DNA from 3 places in the Yersinia vastinensis genome. Region 1 is predicted to be linked to each of the others. Evidence: predicted binding sites of a transcription regulator. Region 1 holds the regulator's gene; each other region holds the start of a gene.

Region 1 (3,286 bases):
AGACCCGCAACTAAAGCAGAGATCAATGTAATGCTGCTCACTTTGGTTAACTGAGAGAATTGATCTTTGGCCACACCAATGGCTTTCGAAGCAGCCTGATTAAAGGCTTCAGCCACGGAGCCATACTGGCGACTCAATGCGGGTACTGTTTTTTTCGCTAAATCTTGATAGGTGGCACTATTGTTATCCATTGCCGCCTGATAAAGCGGCATTACACCCTGTTCAATTAATCCACTCCACCCATCAATCACTCCAGTAACTAAAGCAGGATCAATCTGTGCATGATCGATAGCCTTAAACTCTGCGAGTTTTTTCTTCAGATTCTCCAGCGCGACATTGGATGATTTTAGCTCTTTATCTGCGTCTGCAATGTTACCGCTTTGGCGATAATCCACTGCACGGGCGAGACGAGTTACCATTCGGAAGTATTGATCTGTCCCCTGATTGACCAAATTCATGTTTTCAACCAGCACGCTATTGGCGTTAGAGGATTGGGTGAGTTGGTTCAGTGACAGCAACGTATAAGTGGATACGCCGCCCCAAAGCAGACAAAAGGCGCCAAGCACCCAAAGTAATGCAACTCTGATGGTGATATTTTTTAAAAACTGCATGTTCGTTCCCCTTATATATCGGATAGTTACCGATAGAGACTCTGGTGTTATTTGATGACCTAAAAGCAATAAAGGACGTTCCATACAGCTAACGACAACTCCTTTCCCGACAAACTTTCATCTGGCGGTTTTCCCCCTGGCACCGCAAATTGCAACCATTCAGTTACACAAAGGTTATCGGCAATAGCGTTATAAGATTGAGCGGCTCACAAAAATTTAATATCGCATGAACTTGATATGAGCCTGACGGCGTTTTCTGGCATGATGTCGCCCTATGAAATGTGTTATATTGTTGGGCAGCGTGCTCAGTAATTGGCATAACTATTTGAATTTAAAAGGTATTAAGTTATATGGCAACTGTAGGCATTTTCTTTGGCAGCGATACTGGCAATACCGAAAACATTGCCAAGATGATCCAAAAGCAACTGGGCAAAGAGGTTGCTGAGGTTCACGACATTGCCAAAAGTAGTAAAGAAGATTTAGAAGGTTTCGATATCCTGCTGCTTGGTATCCCTACCTGGTACTACGGCGAAGCACAGTGTGACTGGGATGATTTTTTCCCAACACTGGAAGAGATCGATTTCAATGGCAAATTGGTTGCTTTGTTCGGTTGTGGTGATCAGGAAGACTACGCAGAATATTTCTGTGATGCGATGGGGACCGTGCGCGACATCATCGAACCACGCGGTGCCGCAATCGTCGGTCACTGGCCGACTGCGGGTTACCACTTCGAAGCATCTAAAGGTCTGGCTGATGATGATCATTTCATTGGATTAGCTATCGATGAAGACCGCCAGCCAGAATTGACCAATGAACGTGTTGAAGCTTGGGTTAAACAGATCAGTGAAGAGCTGAATCTGGCCGAGATCACTGGCTAAATTTGTCAGATAGGAAACGCTTGGTGGATGATGTACTCCGCTAAGCGTTTCCATAAATTTCAATCCCTTTTGGCGCTCTTTTTTTTGCCCCTCACAGACTCTTAATCTCATTAAGCTCGGCTTATAGTCACAAATTTCACATGGTTTTATTTGTGGTCAGAATGCGCTTTGTTAAGCAGCCCACAGATCAGCATTATCATCTGTGCAAAATGAAAATAAACCGCTACAAATGTGTAACGTTCGGCGTAGCCGCTTTATACTTGAAGCATGCAACAATCCCATTCATCAATACATTGCATGATTAATCTGACAAAGTGTGCAATTATATCTTTGTTAACAACCACGGTTTTCATTTGGGGCTAGCAGTTCTATAATGAGACGCAATTGTAATTATTGCGCCACGGATGTCATAGGCTGAACAGCCTTAATTTGAATCGATAGTAACAGGACTGAATCCGCATGACTGACAACAATAAAGCCTTAAAAAACGCTGGACTTAAAGTAACACTGCCCCGGCTTAAGATTCTGGAAGTGTTGCAGGATCCGGCGTGCCATCACGTCAGCGCGGAAGATCTTTATAAAAAGCTGATCGATATCGGTGAAGAAATTGGTTTAGCCACGGTTTACCGTGTACTCAACCAGTTTGACGATGCCGGTATTGTGACCCGCCACAATTTCGAAGGCGGTAAATCAGTCTTTGAGCTGACGCAGCAGCACCATCATGATCACCTAATTTGCCTTGATTGCGGCAAAGTGATCGAGTTTAGTAATGAATCCATTGAATCGCTTCAACGTGAAATTGCTAAACAGCATGGTATCAAACTGACCAATCACAGTCTGTATTTGTACGGCCACTGTGAGACCGGCGATTGCCGCGAAAATGAGTCTGCGCACGATAAAAGATAAAGTATGTCCATCATCTTTCACACTGCAGGTGTGTTGGCTGCTCTCACTCACCCGAATCACTTACTGATGTAAGCTCATCGGGATTCCATTGATTGCCGCCGTCCTGCAATTTGAAATCTATTGGGCATTATGTTATCGCATTGATTTTATAAAGACTTTAAGCGTTGAAATTTTAAGTACCGAATAATGTTAGGGTTTATTTTTATCCAGAGATTATCTGGTGAACATAAACCCATCAGCAAGATGGCCACCTTTCCCGTTCAATCATCCGAGTTCAGCTCGGCCGGGACTCAGGTGGTCTTTCTTATTGAGACCTCGCCCTCCTTCCCTATCTAATTTTGAACATTTCTGTCTACCTCAAACAATCAAACCGCCCTTACCACCGCCCAAACCGACTGCCCATCACGATATTTCTGGCAAAAAAAGCCCCGGACATGCCGGGGGAAAACCATCAACTCAACTTCACTTAATATTGTTTACCTCAAAAACCAAGCAAACAGGAATAACATCAGACACAGCACTTTGAAAAAACCATCAGATTTTAACCGGTTCCGCACGACTACTGCGTTTACCATCCGGGCTGGTCGAGCGGATAAATACATCACCACTGACTGTAGGTTGTGCTTTGGCATCATACTTCTGCCATTGCTGACCACCATCGGTGGAATACTCAATAATCAAGCCCGGTAAGGAAATATTTGCTTCCAATACACCAGAGACAACTCGTGCGCCGGGTACTGGCAAGCGGTAGGCAATACCGGCTTTATCCAGTTTTGCCAACTCACGCTGGCCCATAATATTGGCAAAACGTTGCCAATCAGTGTGTAACGCTTGGGTATCCACCTGTTGCGTCTCACCACCTTTGTACTCGCGGCCTGCTTTATAATCTTG
Region 2 (3,286 bases), 1.3 Mb from region 1:
CCGGTACAGCATAAGGGATCAAAACAGCCCGGGGACAGCCCAGAGATGATGCAAGCGCGTCGGGCATTTCTTGATGCAGGTTATTATCAGCCTTTGCAGCAGCGTATCTGTGAGATTCTAGATACGGCACTCCCTCTGGATGCTGCCATGTTACTTGATATCGGTTGTGGCGAGGGGTATTACACTGCTGAGGTTGCAAACCGACTCAATCGGCAGCGCCAAGTATCCGTATTTGGATTAGATGTCGCTAAAGTGGCCGTAAGATATGGAGCAAAACGTTACCCACAGGTGAATTTTTGTGTGGCCTCTAGTCACCGGTTGCCCTTTGCTAATCAGGCGCTTGACGCCGTATTACGTATTTATGCACCTTGCAAGGCCGCCGAGCTGGCACGTACTGTCAAGCCCGGTGGTATTGTGGTGACAGTAGCCCCTGGCCCACGCCATCTGTACCAGTTAAAAGCACTGATCTATGCCCAAGTACAACTCCATGACGATAACCAAGAGTATCTAGATGGATTTGAGTTAGTCAGTCGTGAAGAATTGGGCTATGAGATGAAGTTAACGGGTAAACAGGGTTTTAATTTATTGCAGATGACGCCTTTTGCCTGGCGTGCCTCCATTGACACGGGGCAAGAGCTGGCGGCGCGACAATCTTTTATCTGTGAAACAGACTTTGTTATCGCTCTGCATCGTCGTAAAGAAGAACCTGCTATCGAGAGTAATTCGGTAGCGGAAAGTTAGACTTATCTGTGCCTGCTTGGCCCGTTAGATTTTGGGCCACAGGTATATATAAATTGATATTCGCTATATAATTATTTTTGAATACCACAATGAAACGCCCCTAAGGGAAATATTATTATGGTGATAATAGTATGTGATTATTCCCTGGTGTAGGATTACTTATTAACTTAAGTCAAATTTGTAGTGTGTTATTTTTATAGCGATATTAATTTATTTTAGGTCCAGATTTCGCCAAGTTCTTCCGCCGGATTCAGTCACTAGAATCGAGGGGATAAAGCGTATCTGTTCTGCAACTTTTAGCGCTAAATCAGCGACTTCCTGTTTGTTAAGTATGCCACTGCCGTAATTGAACTCTCCCTCCGGTAATTTATAAACTTTTTCTCTGCCGATAAGACGGGTAAATCCTGCATCAATCATTTTTTTATTCAGAGTCTCGTAATCGCCTTCCACTGCATTATGCAAAACGACACTGACCGTAAAGTACGGCATATCTATTTTTCCAATCAGTCATGTGATGATATTTATATATCATATCGCTGTTCACGATATTTTGACCGGTGTCTAATTGCGAGAAATGAGGTGAGAATCACCTTGATAAGTTAGTGGGCATACGGTGAGGCCCAAATGTTTTATTGCGTAACTAATACAACTCGGCGGTGAGAAATTTCTTGGTTACGATAAAGAATCATAGGCTTTGCTGAGATCAGGTTTATTACACAACTGATCCTATTTTTTTACTCATCAAAAAATAATCCCCTTGAAATGCAGAAATGCTTGCATCAACTGATGTTATCAGGATAATTCCGAATCTTTATAATAAGCATTCTCATTAGTGGCTGTTTTGCAAAATTCAGGGGCATCAATACGATGAATAATACAATTTCTATCCGCGTGAATCAGAAACGGCATGCACCGCGTCTGTTGTGCGTTATGATTGGTGCTGCACTCGGCACTTTATCTGCATCTTCATGGGCTGCAACGACAACAGCTGATGCAGCTGAAAACGTAAAAAAAACCAGCACAGTGGCAGACACGGCGAAGGTTGATGAAAGCCAAAAAACCGACACCATCACAGTTGTCGGGACGCAAGATACTTTCCGCGCGGGTGGTAATGACTTAATTCCAACTTATCTGGATGGTCAGGTAGCGAATGGTGGCCGTATTGGCTTCCTCGGGCAGCAAGATGCCCGTAACGTACCATTTAACGTTATCAGCTATACCTCCAAAATGATCGAAGATCAGCAAGCAAATTCCATTGCTGATGTTGTCAAAAATGATGCTTCAGTCCAGAACGTTCGTGGCTATGGCAACCCATCACAAAACTACCGTATTCGTGGCTATAACCTCGATGGCGATGATATCTCATTTGGTGGTTTGTTCGGTGTTTTACCTCGTCAGATCGTTTCAACTAGCATGGTTGAGCGGGTAGAAGTGTTTAAAGGTGCTAACGCCTTTATTAACGGCATCTCGCCAAGTGGTAGTGGTGTAGGCGGGATGATTAACCTAGAACCTAAACGTGCGGGTGATACGCCGCTGACTCGTGTTAGCGTGGATTATGGTTCATCTTCACAAGTGGGCGGTGCGCTGGATGTTGGGCGTCGCTATGGTGATGACGATCAATTCGGTGTGCGGGTGAACGTATTACATCGTGAAGGTGAGAGCGCCATTCACGACCAGAAAGAGCGTACTACGGCTGTATCGACTGGCTTGGATTATCGTGGTGATCGGGCTCGTACGTCACTGGATGTCGGTTATCAGAAGCAAACAATCCATCATATGCGTACCGATGTTGCTATTGGTGGCGCAACCGTTATTCCTGAACCGCCATCCTCGACCTTGAACTATGGTCAGTCGTGGGTGTATACCGATCTGGAGACCACCTTCGGTATGTTGCGCAGTGAATATGATGTCAGCCAAGATTGGACGGTATATGGTTCCATTGGGGCCAGCCACAATGAAGAAACTGGCCAATATGGTTCACCGACACTGACAAGTGCCAATAACGGCGATGCCACTATTTCTCGACTGTATGTTCCTTATGCATCCGATTCTATTGCAGGTCTGGGTGGGATTCGTGGTCACTTTGATACCGGCTTTATTACTCATAAAGTGAACTTGGGCTATGCTGCTAACTATCGTACAGCCAAGTCAGCTTGGAATATGTCGAACCCTGTTAATACCAATATTTATAATCCGGGCGTCATTGATTTCCCACCGACTGCGTATAGCAGCACCAGCCAAGACCCACAACTGAATAGTCAGGTGCGAGCTTCAGGTTTTTCATTGTCTGATACCTTATCCATGATGGATGATAAGTTGATCGTGATGTTGGGGGTTCGTCGTCAGGAAGTCACTATTCGTAACTTTGACAGTGGAGTGCCAAACAGCGCTGGGTCATTGGATGCAATGAAGGTCACGCCTATCTACGGCATTATGGTGAAGCCGTGGGAGAAAGTGTCTCTGTACGCTAACCATATTGAAGCCCTCGGTCCGGGTAAGTCAGCCCCCTTTACTTATAGCAATGCGAGTGGTGTAACGACAACCG
Region 3 (3,286 bases), 1.1 Mb from region 1:
ATTTTGTCCGGTTGGTGGAAAAGTTAGGCTTTAACCCCGTATTGCTGCCATTTTCACCCAATGGAAAAGCCCAACATATCAAAGGATTCCTGCAACGGTTTGCTAAAACAGCACGTAAAACGGCAGATTTCCTCAATCGTATCGCGTTGTTGGGCATACCTATGGTGGGAGTTGATCCGGCATTGGTGCTCTGTTATCGCGATGAATATAAAGAGATTCTGGGCGATAATCGGGGTGATTTTAATGTGCAATTGGTTCATGAATGGCTACAGGTGGCCTTGGTGGAACAACCAGAGCAACAACTGAGTGGTGAGTCTTGGTATCTGTTTGGTCATTGCACCGAAACCACAGCACTGCCGGCCAGTAGTCAGCATTGGGCATCGATATTCTCCCGTTACGGTGCCAAACTGGAAAACGTCAGTGTGGGATGTTGCGGAATGGCAGGAACTTACGGTCATGAAGCAAAAAACATCGAGAATTCACTGGGTATTTATGCACTGTCTTGGCAACAAGCATTACAAAAATTACCAGGGAAACGTTGCTTAGCGACCGGTTATTCTTGTCGTAGCCAGGTTAAGCGCGTTGAAGGTAATGGCTTACGCCACCCACTACAGGCTTTGCTTGAACTGGTTTAGTGTGTAGATCGTAGAGTCAGTGATTCGGGTAAAAGATAGCAGCTAACACTGCTGCAATTTCGAGTACAAGGGCTAAAGGGAGACAATCAATGCTGTGGAAACGTACCGCGACGCTGGAACAGCTAAACCAGCAAAGTCAGGACTGTATGGTTGGGCATCTGGGAATTGAGTTCACCCGATTCACAGATGATGAGTTGGAGGCCACGATGCCTGTCGATAAACGGACTACTCAACCTTTTGGCCTGCTTCATGGTGGTGCATCAGTGGTACTGGCCGAGTCGCTAGGATCAATGGCGGGCTATTTATGTACCGTTGAGGGGCAGCAAGTGGTGGGGTTAGAAATCAATGCTAATCATCTTAAGGCGGCTCGTTCTGGAAAAGTCCGAGGTTGTTGTCGTGCCATTCATGTTGGCCGTAGCCATCAGGTTTGGCAAATTGAGATTTTTGATGAACAAGGTCAGTTGTGTTGTACTTCCCGTTTAACCACCGCGGTATTAACACGGTAATCGTCAATAACCACACATAATACAAGTCATTATCCTACTCAGGGCCACTTAGCTGGCCTTGTGTCATTTAATCTTCCATCACGCTCCTCTCTCTCGCCTAATGGCAACTTTTGTTTATCCGATAAATGCGGCGAATCTCTATGATAGGTTTCCCCAGCGGGGGTTTTCAGCTAAAGTTAATGGAGAAATAGGTATTTTTTATGAATGTTTAAAAAACTCAGAGACTGACTGCGATTAGCCTTTGAGATAGCAAGGGATTCGAGTGTTGCTGTGGAAATTATTCTTTTATTTCATGGCGATAAAAGTGTTCTTGTTCTTCCCGACCTCTTCGGCCATCGCAGCATGTTCTCTTCGTTGCCGCCTCATACGGGGTTTAAACGACACTTTTCTTAATATCCCTGCAAAACAAACGGTTGAAGTGATAATTATTATCACTACCATTGTGAACAATCTGTGTTGATTCATCAATTATCAGCGAGAAAAAGGTAGGGCATATGCAACAGGAATCAGTCGGGACATTCTCACTCGACGACAATGTCTGGCAAGGCGTGACAATCACTGACAGCGCCGCCGCACAGATTACACGGCTCATGCAGCAAGACCCGGAAATAAAAGGGTTGCAGCTTGGCGTCAAGCAATCGGGTTGTGCTGGGTTTGCCTACGTAATGGACATGGCGAAGGAGCCTGCCAGCGACGCACTGGTTTTCGAACACGGTAGCGCCAGACTTTACGTGCCACTCAAAGCGATGCCATTTATCGACGGTACCGAGGTGGATTACGTCCGTGAAGGGCTAAATCAGATTTTCAAATTTAATAATCCTAAAGCTCAACATTCCTGCGGGTGTGGCGAGAGCTTTGGCGTTTGAGCGATGTAAACGAAATGACACGAAGCAATGTAGAAGTCCCAGATGATGTGCAGGCTTGGGTCAGCGATGGTCGCTATAAAGAAGGCTTTTTTACCCAGCTTGCTACAGACGAGTTGGCGAAAGGCATCAACGAAGATGTGATTCGCGCTATTTCAGCGAAACGCAATGAGCCTGAATGGATGCTGGAGTTTCGCCTCGGTGCTTATCGAAGTTGGTTGGAGATGGAAGAACCGCACTGGCTGAAAGCACACTACAAAAGTCTGGATTATCAAGATTATAGTTATTATTCAGCCCCGTCTTGTGGCAGTTGTGATGACAGCTGTGATTCGCAGCCCGGTGCGGTGCAGCAATCGTCAGCCGATGGCACGACATCGCAAGATATGTCGCAGCATAATATCAACGAATATCTCACCGCAGAGGTAGAGTCTGCCTTCGCCCAGCTTGGTGTCCCGGTACGAGAAGGGGCGGAAGTGGCGGTAGATGCTATTTTTGACTCGGTTTCTGTGGCGACCACGTATCGCGGGAAGCTCGCAGAGCAGGGCATTATTTTTTGTTCATTCGGTGAAGCCATTCAGGAATACCCCGAGTTGGTACGTCGATATCTGGGTTCTGTGGTCCCAGCCAAAGACAACTTTTTTGCTGCCCTCAACGCGGCAGTGGCCTCCGACGGTACTTTTGTTTATGTCCCCAAAGGGGTGCGCTGCCCCATGGAGTTATCAACTTACTTCCGCATTAATGCAGCTAAAACCGGTCAGTTTGAGCGCACTATTTTGATTGCAGACGAAGACAGCTATGTCAGCTATATCGAAGGGTGTTCTGCACCGGTGCGTGACAGTTATCAGCTACATGCCGCGGTGGTTGAAGTCATTTTGCATAAAAATGCAGAAGTGAAATATTCAACGGTTCAGAACTGGTTTGCTGGGGCAGATAGCACTGGCGGTATCCTCAACTTTGTGACTAAGCGGGCATTGTGTGAGGGCGCGGGTTCGAAAATGTCTTGGACCCAATCGGAAACCGGCTCTGCGATTACGTGGAAATATCCCAGTGTTATTTTGCAAGGGGATAACTCAATCGGTGAGTTTTTCTCGGTAGCACTGACCAACGGCCATCAGCAGGCCGATACCGGTACTAAGATGATCCATATTGGCAAAAACACTAAATCAACCATTATTGCCAAAGGGATCTCGGCGGGGCACAGCCAAAATACCTATCGAGGTTTAGTGAAAATTCTGCCAGGTGCAGAGAACGCGCGTAATTTCACTCAATGTGATTCTATGCT

The links. The regulator Fur, encoded in region 1, represses iron uptake genes when iron is present. The targets are predictions, from matches to a motif close to ATAATAATGAGAACNACTATCAA.
Positions count from the first base shown of each region.
Region 2: the regulator Fur is predicted to act here: its motif matches at 1,555-1,577, upstream of ACIOG0_RS09435 (TonB-dependent siderophore receptor).
Region 3: the regulator Fur is predicted to act here: its motif matches at 1,560-1,582, upstream of sufA (Fe-S cluster assembly scaffold SufA).

Region 1 covers NZ_CP173260.1:3,341,985-3,345,270, forward strand. Annotated here, with positions in the region: gene ACIOG0_RS15565 (methyl-accepting chemotaxis protein) at 1-611, opposite strand, end outside; gene fldA (flavodoxin FldA) at 962-1,489, shown strand; gene fur (ferric iron uptake transcriptional regulator) at 1,949-2,395, shown strand; gene ACIOG0_RS15580 (beta-N-acetylhexosaminidase) at 2,930-3,286, opposite strand, start outside.
Region 2 covers NZ_CP173260.1:2,037,920-2,041,205, forward strand. Annotated here, with positions in the region: gene rlmA (23S rRNA (guanine(745)-N(1))-methyltransferase) at 1-741, shown strand, start outside; gene ACIOG0_RS09430 (hypothetical protein) at 952-1,230, opposite strand; gene ACIOG0_RS09435 (TonB-dependent siderophore receptor) at 1,609-3,286, shown strand, end outside.
Region 3 covers NZ_CP173260.1:2,239,352-2,242,637, forward strand. Annotated here, with positions in the region: gene ACIOG0_RS10505 (FAD-binding and (Fe-S)-binding domain-containing protein) at 1-635, shown strand, start outside; gene ACIOG0_RS10510 (hotdog fold thioesterase) at 725-1,141, shown strand; gene sufA (Fe-S cluster assembly scaffold SufA) at 1,636-2,007, shown strand; gene sufB (Fe-S cluster assembly protein SufB) at 2,022-3,286, shown strand, end outside.